Linked DNA regions of Microbispora hainanensis. The main gene of each other region encodes a partner of the protein of the gene in region 2 in a complex. Links are inferred from orthologs where the notes say so. Each region holds a gene or a part of one and is shown on either strand. Other genes may lie near its edges. The genes, in order: rpsG and tig.

Region 1 (6,311 bases), 3.3 Mb from region 2 along the record:
GCAACCCCCTTCTTGGCAGCGGTGCGGAGGAGGACCAGGCTGCCGTTGGCGCCGGGGATCGCACCCTTGATCAGGATGAGGCCCTTCTCGGCGTCCACGGCGTGCACCTTGAGGCTCTGGACCGTCGTGCGGACGTTGCCCATCCGGCCGGCCATGCGCAGGCCCTTGAAGACGCGGCCCGGGGTGGCGCAGCCACCGATGGAACCCGGGGAGCGGTGCTTGCGCTGGGTACCGTGCGAAGCGCCCAGACCACGGAAGTTGTGGCGCTTCATGACACCGGCGTAGCCCTTGCCCTTGCTCTTGCCCGTGACGTCGACGTACTGCCCGGCCTCGAAGGTGTCGGCGAGGACTTCCTGGCCGACCGTGTACTCGGAGGCGTCGTCGGTGCGAACCTCGGCGAAGTAGCGGCGCGGGGTGATGTCGTGCTTGCGCAGGTAGTCGCCCAGGGGCTTGTTCACCTTGCGCGGGTCGATCTGCCCGTAGCCGAGCTGGACGGCGGAGTAGCCGTCCTTCTCCGGAGTGCGGACCCGGGTCACCACGCACGGACCGGCCTCGACGACGGTGACCGGGATCACCCGGTTCGCCTCATCGAAGACCTGGGTCATGCCGAGCTTCTTGCCCAGGACGCCCTTGATCTGCTTAGCCATGTCAGTGCGTTCCTTAGAGCTTGATCGAGATGTCCACGCCGGCGGGAAGGTCGAGACGCATGAGCGAGTCGACCGTCTTCGGCGTCGGGTCGATGATGTCAATCAGCCGCTTGTGCGTACGCATCTCAAAGTGCTCGCGGCTGTCCTTGTACTTGTGCGGCGACCGGATGACGCAGTACACGTTCTTCTCGGTCGGCAGCGGCACCGGGCCAGCGACCTTGGCGCCGGTCCGCGTCACCGTCTCGACGATCTTCTTGGCCGAGCTGTCGATGACCTCGTGGTCATACGCCTTAAGCCGGATGCGGATCTTCTGTCCCGCCATAATGGCCTCGGTGTCCTTCGCTGTCGTCCTATAAAGCTTCGCGCGGCCTGTTGCCGCAGGTCGTTTCCACGCGACCGACGTCCCGGAACCCGTCCGGTTCTCCGTGATCTGGCAGTGGCTTCGGCCGGCGCTCGGCCGAAAACACTGCGAGATCACGGTCTCGTCGTCCGTGGGGGGTCGTCTCCGGCCCCTGCGTGGTGCGGCGGTCAGGCCCTCGCGGACCCGACCGCCGCCCAGCGGTGCTACTACTTGATGATCTTCGTGACGCGACCGGCGCCGACGGTGCGGCCACCCTCGCGGATCGCGAACTTCAGGCCCTCTTCCATGGCGACCGGCTGGATGAGCTCGACGCGCATCTCGGTGTTGTCGCCCGGCATGACCATCTCGGTGCCCTCGGGGAGGTTCACCACGCCGGTCACGTCCGTCGTACGGAAGTAGAACTGCGGACGGTAGTTGTTGAAGAACGGCGTGTGGCGGCCGCCCTCGTCCTTGGACAGGATGTAGACCTGCGCCTCGAACTCGGTGTGCGGGGTCGTGGTGCCCGGCTTGATGACACACTGACCACGCTCGACCTCCTCGCGCTTGATACCGCGCAGGAGCAGACCGACGTTGTCACCGGCCTGGCCCTCGTCGAGGAGCTTGCGGAACATCTCGACGCCGGTGACGGTCGTCGTGGTGCTCTTCTCCTTGATGCCGATGATGTCGACGGTCTCGTTGACCTTGATGATGCCGCGCTCGATACGACCGGTGACGACGGTGCCGCGACCGGTGATCGAGAACACGTCCTCGATCGGCATGAGGAACGGCTTGTCGGTGTCACGAACGGGCTCGGGGACGTTCTCGTCCACGGCGTTCATGAGCTCGATGATGGAGTCGCCCCACTTCTCGTCGCCCTCGAGCGCCTTGAGCGCGGAGACGCGCACGACCGGCAGGTCGTCGCCCGGGAACTCCTGGGCGGACAGCAGCTCGCGGACCTCGAGCTCGACGAGCTCCAGGATCTCCTCGTCGTCGACCATGTCGGCCTTGTTGAGGGCCACGACGATGTAGGGAACGCCGACCTGGCGGGCCAGGAGGACGTGCTCCTTCGTCTGCGGCATCGGACCGTCGGTCGCCGCGACCACCAGGATCGCGCCGTCCATCTGGGCGGCACCGGTGATCATGTTCTTCACGTAGTCGGCGTGACCGGGGCAGTCCACGTGGGCGTAGTGGCGCTTCTCGGTCTGGTACTCGACGTGCGCGATGGAGATGGTGATTCCGCGAGCCTTCTCCTCGGGCGCCTTGTCGATCTTGTCGAACGGGGTCGCCTCGTTGAGCTGCGGGAAACGGTCGTGAAGCACCTTGGTGATCGCCGCGGTCAGAGTGGTCTTGCCGTGGTCGATGTGCCCAATGGTGCCGATGTTCACGTGCGGCTTGTTCCGCTCGAACTTGGCCTTGGCCACTGGTCTGTCTCCTTAGAGATTCTGACTTGACTTTCGTCTTCTACCTCAGGCTCGGCACGGCGGGGCGCCCCTGGAGGCGCTCCGCCGTACCGCGAGCGGAACTATTCGCCCCGAGCCTTCGCGACGATCTCCTTGGCGATGCCCGGGGGCACCTCCGCGTAGGAGTCGAACTGCATGCTGTAGCTCGCCCGCCCCTGAGTGCGGCTGCGAAGGTCGCCCACGTAGCCGAACATCTCGGAGAGCGGAACGAGCGCCCTGATCACACGGGCGCCGGACCGTTCGTCCATTGCCTGGATCTGTCCGCGACGACCGTTGAGGTCGCCGATGACGTCTCCCATGTAGTCCTCGGGCGTGGTGACCTCGACGGCCATCATCGGCTCGAGGAGTACGGCGTCTGCCTTGCGCGCGGCCTCCTTGAAGGCCATCGAGCCGGCAATCTTGAAGGCCATTTCCGACGAGTCGACCTCGTGGAAGGCACCGTCCTGAAGCGTGACCTTGACGCCGACCATCGGGTAGCCGGCGAGCACGCCGAACTCGGCCGCCTCCTGCGCGCCCGCGTCCACCGACGGGATGTACTCCCGCGGGATGCGGCCACCGGTGACCTTGTTCTCGAACTCGTAACCGTCGTTGCCCTCGCCCAGCGGCTCCAGGTCGATGATCACGCGCGCGAACTGGCCGGAACCACCGGTCTGCTTCTTGTGCGTGTACTCGACCTTCTCCACCTTGCGGCGGATGGTCTCGCGGTAGGCGACCTGCGGGCGGCCGACGTTCGCCTCGACCTTGAACTCGCGGCGCATCCGGTCGACGAGGATCTCCAGGTGGAGCTCGCCCATACCCCAGATGACGGTCTGGCCGGTCTCCTCGTCACGGCGGACCTGGAAGGACGGGTCCTCCTCCGCCAGCCGCTGGATCGCGGTCGACAGCTTCTCCTGGTCGCCCTTGGTCTTGGGCTCGATGGCCACGTTGATGACCGGCGCCGGGAACGTCATCGACTCGAGGACGACCTGCTTGACCGGGTCGGAGAGGGTGTCACCAGTGGTGGTGTCCTTCAGACCCATGACGGCGACGATCTGACCAGCGGTCGCGGTGGGGCGCTCCTCGCGCTTGTTCGCGTGCATCTGGTAGATCTTGCCGATCCGCTCCTTCTTGCCCTTGACCGAGTTCACCACGGTGGTGCCGGCCTCGAGCGTCCCGGAGTAGACGCGGATGTAGGTGAGCTTGCCCAGGTGCGGGTCGCTCATGATCTTGAACGCCAGCGCCGCGAACGGCTCGTTCGGGTCCGCGTGGCGCTCGATGATCTCCTCCTCGTTGCCCACCGCGTGGCCCTTGAAGGCCGGGATGTCGGTGGGAGCCGGGAGGTAGGCGACGATCGCGTCGAGCAGGGGCTGCACGCCCTTGTTCTTGAACGCGGTGCCGCACAGGACCGGGTTGATCGCGCCGCTGATGGTCGCCCGGCGGATCGCCGCGACAAGCTGCTGCTCGGACGGCTCGACGCCCTCCAGGAAGAGCTCCATGAGCTCGTCGTCGTTTTCGGCGACGGTCTCGACAAGCTTGTCGCGCCACTCACGGGCCGCGTCGGCGTGGTCGGCCGGGATGTCGACGGTGTCGTACATCTCGCCCTTGGCCGCCTCGGCGCTCCAGAGCAGGCCCTTCATCTTCACCAGGTCGATGACGCCCTTGAAGTCGGCCTCGACGCCCCAGGGAAGCTGGATGACCGCCGGCGTGGAACCCAGCCGGTTGATCATCATGTCGACACAGCGGTGGAACTCCGCGCCGACCCGGTCCATCTTGTTCACGAAGCAGATGCGGGGCACGCCGTACCGGTCGGCCTGGCGCCAGACCGTCTCCGACTGCGGCTCCACGCCGGCGACGCCATCGAACACCGCGACCGCGCCGTCCAGAACACGCAGCGACCGCTCGACCTCGATGGTGAAGTCCACGTGTCCGGGCGTGTCGATGATGTTGATCGTGTGATCAAGCCAGCTGCAGGTGGTCGCGGCGGAGGTGATGGTGATGCCGCGCTCCTGCTCCTGCTCCATCCAGTCCATGGTGGCAGCGCCCTCATGAACCTCACCGATCTTGTAGTTGATGCCGGTGTAGAACAGGATGCGCTCAGTCGTCGTGGTCTTGCCCGCGTCGATATGGGCCATGATCCCGATGTTGCGGACCCTGGCCAGGTCAAGAGCGGTCGTGGTGGCCACTTCTTCGCGTCCTTAACTCGTCGTCGGTGCTCACTACCAGCGGTAGTGGGCGAAGGCCTTGTTGGACTCGGCCATCTTGTGCGTGTCCTCGCGCCGCTTGACGCTGGCGCCGAGGCCGTTGCTCGCGTCGAGCAGCTCGTTCATGAGCCGCTCGGTCATGGTCTTCTCGCGGCGCGCGCGGGAGTACTGGACGATCCACCGCAGCGCCAGCGTGGTGCTGCGCGAGGCCTTGACCTCGACCGGCACCTGGTAGGTGGCGCCACCGACGCGGCGGCTCTTCACCTCGAGCGTCGGGCGGACGTTGTCGAGAGCGCGCTTCAGGGTGACGACCGGGTCGTTGCCGGTCTTCTCCCTGCAGCCCTCGAGGGCGCCGTAGACGATCGACTGCGCGAGGGAGCGCTTGCCGTCCAGGAGAACCTTGTTGATCAGAGCGGTGACCAGCGGCGAGTTGTGCACCGGGTCAGCGACCAGCTGGCGGCGGCCAGGGGAACCCTTGCGCGGCATGTCAGCTCTTCTCCTTCTTCGCGCCGTAGCGGCTGCGGGCCTGCTTGCGGTTGCGGACGGCCTGAGTGTCCAGCGAACCACGGATGATCTTGTAGCGAACACCCGGCAGGTCCTTCACACGACCACCACGCACGAGCACCATCGAGTGCTCCTGGAGGTTGTGGCCCACCCCGGGGATGTAAGCCGTGACCTCGATGCCGTTGGTGAGCCGAACACGGGCCACCTTGCGCAGCGCCGAGTTGGGCTTCTTGGGGGTCGTCGTGTAAACGCGGGTGCAAACGCCGCGCCGCTGCGGGCTCCCCTTGAGGGCAGGAGTCTTGGTCTTGCTGACCTTGTCCTGCCGGCCCTTACGGACCAACTGCTGAATGGTGGGCACCGCGTCTCCGTTTCGTGCCTAGCCGGTGATACGTAGGACCCGGTCGAGGTGGCGAGGCCGCCTCTCACAGGCTTGCAGGTACTGCCGGTGTCATGACCTGCTGGTTTTCCATCCCCTTCGACCCCCGCGGTCGGGCGTGTCGCGCTCTTGTCGCAGCACACCCGAGCAGATCCGGTCGATCTGGAGGAGTCACACGGCGCCCCCCGCACGCCCCTCTCTTCGAGAAGCGGCATTTGAGCGCACGCATGCGAGCCCACAGACGGGCACGAGGGTAAAGCCTACCCTCCCCCGTACAACACGTCAAAACAGAGGAGGACGCCCCGGAGGGACGTGCCCCGCTGTCTTGACGTGCCGCTGCGCCGACGGCCCAAGCCGGACCGTCGAAGGACTCGGCCCCCCATCATACCGCCCTCACGAGGGGCTTCTCACGGTTTCCACGCCGTCCCCGCCCGGCGTCGCGCGCGTACGCGGAGCGCGGACAACGGAAAAGCGGCCCGGGGGATGCCCCGGACCGCTTTTCCGTATGTAGCCCGCCGCGGCGATCTCTCACCGCGGCGACCTGTCAACGGCCGTACTGGCCGAAGTCGTACTCCTCCAGCGGGACGGCCTCGCCGCTGCCGGAGCCGAAGGTGTAGTCCGCGGCAGAGCCGTCGTAGCCGCCGACCGTGTACATCGCGGCCTTGGCCTCCTCGGTCGGCTCCACCCGGATGTTGCGGTACTGGGGCATGCCCGTACCGGCCGGGATGAGCTTACCGATGATGACGTTCTCCTTGAGGCCGAGCAGCGAGTCGGACTTGGCGTGGATCGCCGCGTCGGTGAGGA
Region 2 (6,283 bases):
TCAGTGAGCCCCCTAGCGGTGAGTCGCACCGGAACGTGCCCAAATGGGCACCGTTCCGGTGCGGCAACTCCCTCAGGAAGCGGCGACCGCCGCCGCGCGCTTCTTCCGCGACGGGATGATGTCGTCCACCAGCCCGTACGCCTTCGCCTCCTCGGCGCTGAGGATCTTGTCACGCTCGATGTCCTTGCGGACCTCGTCGGCCGACTTGCCCGAGTGCTTGGCCACGATCTCCTCGAGCAGCGACCGCATCCGCAGGATCTCACGAGCCTGGATCTCGATGTCGCTGCCCTGGCCGCCGCCCTCGGTGTAGGGCTGGTGGATCAGAACGCGGGCGTTGGGCAGGGCGAACCGCTTGCCCGGGGTGCCGCCGGCCAGCAGGACCGCGGCGGCCGAGGCCGCCTGCCCAAGGCAGACCGTCTGGATCTCGGGCCGGACGAACTGCATGGTGTCGTAGATCGCGGTCATCGCGGTGAACGAGCCACCCGGCGAGTTGATGTACATGCTGATGTCGCGATCCGGGTCGAGCGACTCCAGCGTCAGCAGCTGCGCCATCACGTCGTTCGCCGAAGCGTCGTCGATCTGGACGCCGAGGAAGATGATGCGGTCCTCGAACAGCTTGTTGTAGGGGTTCATCTCCTTGACGCCGTACGACGTGCGCTCGACGAAGGAGGGAAGGACGTAGCGGCCGTTGATGTCACCCGGCCGGATCAGCTCACTCATCTGGGAAGCTCCAGTCACGAGACGGCGCCCTCGGAGGGCACCTGGCGGGCGCTGCGCACCACGTGGTCGATGAAGCCGTAGTCCTTGGCCTCCTCGGCCGTGAACCAGCGGTCCCGGTCGGAGTCGCGCTCGATCTGCTCGAGCGGCTGGCCGGTGTGGAAGGCGATCCGCTCCGCGAGAGTCTTCTTCACGTAGAGCATCTGCTCGGCCTGGATCGCGATGTCGGCCGCGGTGCCGCCGATGCCGCCCGACGGCTGGTGCATCATGATCCGGGCGTGCGGAAGCGCGTATCGCTTGCCACGGGCGCCGGCGCACAGCAGGAACTGCCCCATGGAGGCGGCCAGTCCCATGGCGACCGTGCACACGTCGTTCGGCACGTACTCCATCATGTCGTAAATCGCCATGCCGGCGGTCACCGAGCCACCGGGGGAGTTGATGTACATCCAGATGTCGCGCTCGGGGTCATCGGCGGCGAGGAGCAGGAGCTCAGCGGCCAGCCGGTTGGCCACCTCGTCGTTGACCTGGGTGCCGAGCACCACGATCCGCTCGCGCAGCAGGCGCTGGTAGAGCTGGTCCTCGAGGCGGGAGGGGCCACCCTCCGGGCTCCGGGCCTCGAAGCCGGAACCACCGGTCGGGAAGAAGGTCGGCGGGCTGGTCACAGCGTCACCTTCCGATGCGTCGTAATCGATTGGCTTTGCTTGTGACCTTAACGCGCGACGCAGACAGGTCATGCCCGTGCGCCGTACTGTTCGCTGACGGCGCATGTCCCGCCCGGGACGAGGCCCCCGCGCCACATCGCCCGTGTTCCCCGCCCTAACGGCACGGGCCGGGGCATACAGATCCCGGCCGTACGATTTGCTCCCCGACACGCGGTAAGAAACATATTTGCAGGGATTTGCCCGAATATAACCGGAAACCCCCGGCGCACCCGAGTGCGCCAGGGGTTTCACCGTTACCGCGACACCGATCGGCCTCCCGGCCGATCGGTGGCAGAAGTCAGGCGAGAGCCTGGGTGAATCAGCTTTCCTTGGCCTCGTCGGAGGGCTCCCCGGCGCCCGCCTCCTCGACGCCCACGGCCTCCTGCTCAGGGTTGAGCTCGGCGTAGATGGCCTTGATGTCCACCTCGTTGCCGGCCGTGTCGGTCACCTTGGCCGCGTCGCCGATGAGGGTCTTGGCCTTCTCGCGCACGATCTCCATCATCGCCAGCGGGAGCTGGTTGTTGTCGGCGAGGTGCTGGGCCAGCGTGTTCGGCGCGACGCCCATCTGCATGGCGCGACGCACCACGAAGTCGGTCAGCTCCTGCTCGCTGACGCCGATCTCCTCGGCCTTGACGATCTTGTCGAGGACGAAGCCGGACTTCAGCGCCTTGGCCGAGGTCGCCTCGTACTCGGCGAACAGCTCCTCCTCGGTGGTCTGCTGGAGGCGCAGGTACGCCTCGCGGCTCAGACCGCTCTCGGCGACCTGGTGCTCGAGGTTGTGCTTGCGCGCGTCGATCTCCGCCTGGAGCGCGCTCTCGGGCAGCGGGATGTCGATCTTCTCGAGCAGCGCGTCGAGCGCCTTCTCGCGGCTCTGCACGACCTGCTCCACCAGCTTGTTGCGGCGAACCTGCTGGCGGATGCTGTCCTTGAGCTCGTCGAGCGTGTCGAACTCGCTGGCGAGCTGCGCGAACTCGTCGTCCAGCTCGGGCAGGACCTTCTCCTTGACCGACTTGACGTTGATGATCACGTCGGCCTCCTCGCCGGCGTTCTCACCACCGACGAGCGTGGTGCGGAAGGTCTTCTCGTCGCCGGCGGCCATGCCCTGCAGGGCGTCGTCCAGGCCCTCCAGGACCGAGCCCGCGCCGACCTCGTACGACACGTCGGCGGCCTGCTGCTCGTCGAGGTTGCGGCCGTCGATCTCGGCACGCAGGTCCATGACGACGTAGTCGCCGTTCTGGGCCGGGCGCTCGACGCCGGTCAGCGTCGCGAAGCGCTGGCGCAGGGCCTCGAGCTGGGTGGTGATGTCCTCGTCGGTCACCTCGGCGGGGTCGACCACGACCTCGGTGCCCTGGTAGTCCGGGACATCGAAGGCGGGGCGGATGTCCACCTCGGCGGTGAACTCGACCTGCTCGCCGTCCTCGATCTTGGTGACCTCGATCTCGGGCTGGCTGACCGGGAAGACCTCGGTCTCGTCAACGGCCTGGCCGTACAGCTTGGGCAGGGCGTCGTTCAGGGTCTCCTCGAGAACCACCGCGCGGCCGAAGCGCTGCTCGATGATCCGGGCCGGCACCTTGCCAGGACGGAAGCCGGGCACGCGCACCTGCTGCGCGACCTTCTTGTACGCGGCCTGCAGGCTCGGCTCGAGCTCCTTGAACGGCACCTCGACGGTGAGCTTGACCCGGGTAGGGCTGAGCTCCTCGACAGCGGTCTTCACGGGGTGGTCTCCTTGATCCAGCATCTGGTGATCGCGGGCACGTCGTGCACGGCAACCGCGGCACAGTAACGCGCGCCGCGCCCACGTGAGAGGCGCAGGATCACCGTCTCGCCTGCACGCGACCTGTCCGGGCATGCTCGACTGTGGCGGGTGTCCAACGCCAAGGGCAGTCTAGAGCAGATGAGCCCCGGTAGCGACTGATCAGAGGTCTGCCATGATCTGCCGCAACAGGTCCACCGTCTCCGTAGGGGTGGTGCTGACCGCGCAGAGGCGTTCCATGACCTCGCTGTAGCGGTCGACCTCTTCCCGTTTGTCCAGGTAGAGCGCACTGGCGAGCTGCTCGACATACACGATGTCGGGCAAGTCGGGATCCGCGAACCGGAGGATGCTGAAGGCACCGCCCTCTGCGGCGTGTCCGCCATAGCTGAACGGAATGACCTGGATCGTCACGTTCGGCTGGTTCATCAGGTCGATGAGGTGCTGGATCTGACCCCGCATCACGTCGACACCGCCGATCGGCCGGCGCAGCGCCGCCTCGTCGATCACGGCCCAGAACTTGGGACTGTTCTCACCGTCGAGGATGCGCTGGCGTTCCAGCCGCAGGTCGACCCGCCTGGCGATCTCCTCCGGCGCCGCTCCGACCGCGCCGGCCATGATGACGGCCCGCGCGTACTCCTTTGTCTGCAGCAGACCGGGAACGAACTGCACCTCGTAGGTGCGGATGCGCTCGGCGGCCTCCTCCAGGCCGACGTACGCCTGGAACCACGACGGCAGCAGGTCGTTGAACCGGTGCCACCAGCCGGGCTCGTTGGCCCGCTCGACCAGGTTCATCACGACATCGCGCGTCTCCTCGTCCTCCACCCCGTAAAGGGCGAGAAGGTCGGCAACGTCGCGTTCCTTGAATCCGACCCGGCCCAGCTCCATCCGGCTGATCTTCGACTCGGAGGCCCTGATGCACTGGCCGGCCTGGTCGCGGCTGATGCCCTTGCTCTCACGGAGCTTGCGGAGCTGGGACCCGAGAAGGATGCGCAGGGCCGTCGGACCCGATCCAGCCTGGATCTGTATCACGGCGCCTCCCTCTCACCTCGGCTCTGTGTGCCGCCAAGGGACGACCCGCACGACACCCCCAGCCCACACAGTGTCACCACTTCGGGCTCCGATGACAAGGTCTGATCTACGTGTCCCTGACGGTTAGCACGGACAGCTTGTGCGTCTGCACATGACAATTGCACGTGCATTTGGGTCTTGCAGCGACGGGACGCACTGATCCATCATGTCTAGGTGCATATTGGGCCAAAATGTGCACCAGTCCTCGACCTAGGCCAGCGGGAGGTACGGGCAACCATGTCGGACGAGCCCAAACCCGGCGGCCAGCTGACCCGTGACGTGGGATTCGGCTGGTTCCGGAGGGCGGCAGGGGCGTCCGATACGGCGATGTGCCCCCTGGCACCACAGGCAGACTCGGTCAAGACCGCGCGTGATGTCACACGTACGACCCTGCGCCAGTGGGGCCTGTCGGAACTGAGTGACGACGCGGCACTGGTCGTGAGCGAACTGGTGACGAACGCGGTCCGTTACGCGCTGTATCCGGCGCACCGAGCCATCGCCTGCCCTATAACACTGACGCTCCTGCGCATCGCCCCGCACGTGTTGCTCGCCGTCTCGGATCCCAGCGACCAGGCGCCGTCGCCCACGCAACCCGACTTCGTCTCCGAGCACGGACGCGGCCTCTACATCGTCGAGACCTACAGCCAGGCATGGGGCTGGGACGCACTCGACGAGGGCGGCAAGGCAGTCTGGGCCCTCTTCCGCACCGGCGACTGACCCGCACCACCGGGTGATCTTCAGCTTCCGGGGCGTCACCTGGAGGCTGTTCCACGTCCTCATCAGTTTCTCCTGGCCGGGCAGCTAGGGAAGTTGTGCGCGGAGCGCGAGCCACTGGTCGAGCGTTCTTGCCGTCGGCGTCTCCGACAGGTGACTACGGATGATCTCGGCCGGCGCCAGGAGGTTCTTGCATTGACGGAGGGCCAAGAGCTGCTTGTGAGGCCGCTGTCGCCAGTCGGCTGCCCACTCCGCGGCGTTCTCCAGTTCAACGGGGAGGGCCGCGAGGATGTCGATGGCGAGGGCATCGGGGTTCAGCAGGGGTGAACGCGTGGAGCCGAGGCTGTCGATCAGATATGCACGCAGGTTGAAGCGCCTCACATTGGCGGCGATGGCGTCCAGTCCTGCGGCCTCGGCTCTGGCGAGCGCGTACATGGCCGTCTCCGCCCACGCTCGCCGTCCTTCGCCGAGCTCGGCCCGACAAGCGTGGAGGCTGTTCACCTCCCACACCCCGAGCCAGTGATTGACGGATTCGGAGGGGTGATCGACCACGAGGTCACTTTCCCACGCGCGCGGTGAAGTGACATGTGAGGCACGGAAGGAAACGTCGAAGGCCAGGCACCCCGTACGGAGTGACCTGGCCTTTCTTGATGAGAGCGGACGACGGGAATCGAACCCGCGTAGCCAGTTTGGAAGACTGGGGCTCTACCATTGAGCTACGTCCGCGCGCGCCCGGTGTCCATCTGGTCTAGACTTCATCCGGTCGTCAGGGCGTAAGCGTACCGGAGTCTCGGACCGCACGCGTACCCGACGAGACGGGGCGTGGCGCAGCTTGGTAGCGCGCTTGCTTTGGGAGCAAGAAGTCGCAGGTTCAAATCCTGTCGCCCCGACCATCGCTCGAACACGTCGAAGGCCGCATCCGGCGACGGGCCGCCTTGAACACCGATTCCGCCCGGGCTCGGTGACCGGACGGCCGGAACCGGCACCGAGCCGGACAGCTATTCGAGATGCGACGGCGGATCGCGTTCCGGCAAACTGCGCGGGTGAGCGCGGACACGTCCATATCGCCACAGGAGCGCGCCCTCCGCCATGTCGAGGCCATGTCGTCGGGAGACCCGCTCGATATCCGGTTGCGTGTGACCCTCAACTTCCACCCCGACCGCTCGGCCAGCGGCCGGGAGATCCTGCTCGGGCTGGCGGACGAGGGCGTCTACGTGTCGCAGTTCGTCACCGGAACGAGCAACGGGGGACTCACCGCTCATCCGGGTGGTGACCGGTGGCGCTGGGAGAGCAGGATCTTCGGTGGCGCCTACGACAACGCGCCCGCGCG

Evidence for each region.
Region 1: the proteins of tig (region 2) and rpsG are in contact, whole or in part, in a crystal structure (PDB 3GTY), measured with the Thermotoga maritima proteins. The link is inferred for Microbispora hainanensis from one-to-one orthologs. Residues at the interface, in WP_004081061.1 of Thermotoga maritima: Glu122, Val124, Val129, Leu130, Tyr133, Glu188, Gly259, Ile262, Tyr263, Glu266, Ser270, Glu273, Gln274, Glu277, Arg308, Gln311, Ile312, Ser315, Tyr316, Glu325, Arg329, Arg336, Leu363, Phe366, Trp367, Arg373, Leu377, Arg381, Leu384, Glu387; in WP_004081843.1 of Thermotoga maritima: Lys34, Lys52, Lys55, Glu59, Arg62, Gln63, Glu66, Asn67, Lys69, Val71, Arg95, Ala109, Lys110, Lys111, Gly112, Arg113, Pro114, Glu117, Glu121, Ile124, Ala125, Tyr127, Asn128, Asn129, Thr130, Gly131, Lys135, Asp139, Arg142, Met143.

What each region holds. Positions count from the first base shown.
Region 1 is NZ_CP108086.1:3,354,176-3,360,486, reverse strand. The notes cover bases 3,379-6,311. They hold rpsG (30S ribosomal protein S7), read right to left. Parts: upstream 5,114-6,311; coding sequence 4,643-5,113; downstream 3,379-4,642. Other genes in these bases: OHB01_RS15905 (DNA-directed RNA polymerase subunit beta'), read right to left, coding at 6,052-6,311; rpsL (30S ribosomal protein S12), read right to left, coding at 5,115-5,489; fusA (elongation factor G), read right to left, coding at 3,379-4,558. Outside these bases: rplC (50S ribosomal protein L3), read right to left, coding at 1-647; rpsJ (30S ribosomal protein S10), read right to left, coding at 661-969; tuf (elongation factor Tu), read right to left, coding at 1,215-2,408; more of fusA, read right to left, coding at 2,510-3,378.
Region 2 is NZ_CP108086.1:10,224-16,506, forward strand. What follows is about bases 936-3,840. They hold tig (trigger factor), read right to left. Parts: upstream 3,133-3,840; coding sequence 1,738-3,132; downstream 936-1,737. Other genes in these bases: OHB01_RS00035 (ClpP family protease), read right to left, coding at 936-1,379; OHB01_RS00045 (helix-turn-helix domain-containing protein), read right to left, coding at 3,334-3,840. Also shown: OHB01_RS00030 (ATP-dependent Clp protease proteolytic subunit), read right to left, coding at 73-720; more of OHB01_RS00035, read right to left, coding at 735-935; more of OHB01_RS00045, read right to left, coding at 3,841-4,200; OHB01_RS00050 (ATP-binding protein), read left to right, coding at 4,477-4,956; OHB01_RS00055 (hypothetical protein), read right to left, coding at 5,041-5,505; OHB01_RS00070 (DUF3626 domain-containing protein), read left to right, coding at 5,997-6,283. UniProt on the Bacillus subtilis protein: Involved in protein export. Acts as a chaperone by maintaining the newly synthesized protein in an open conformation. Functions as a peptidyl-prolyl cis-trans isomerase.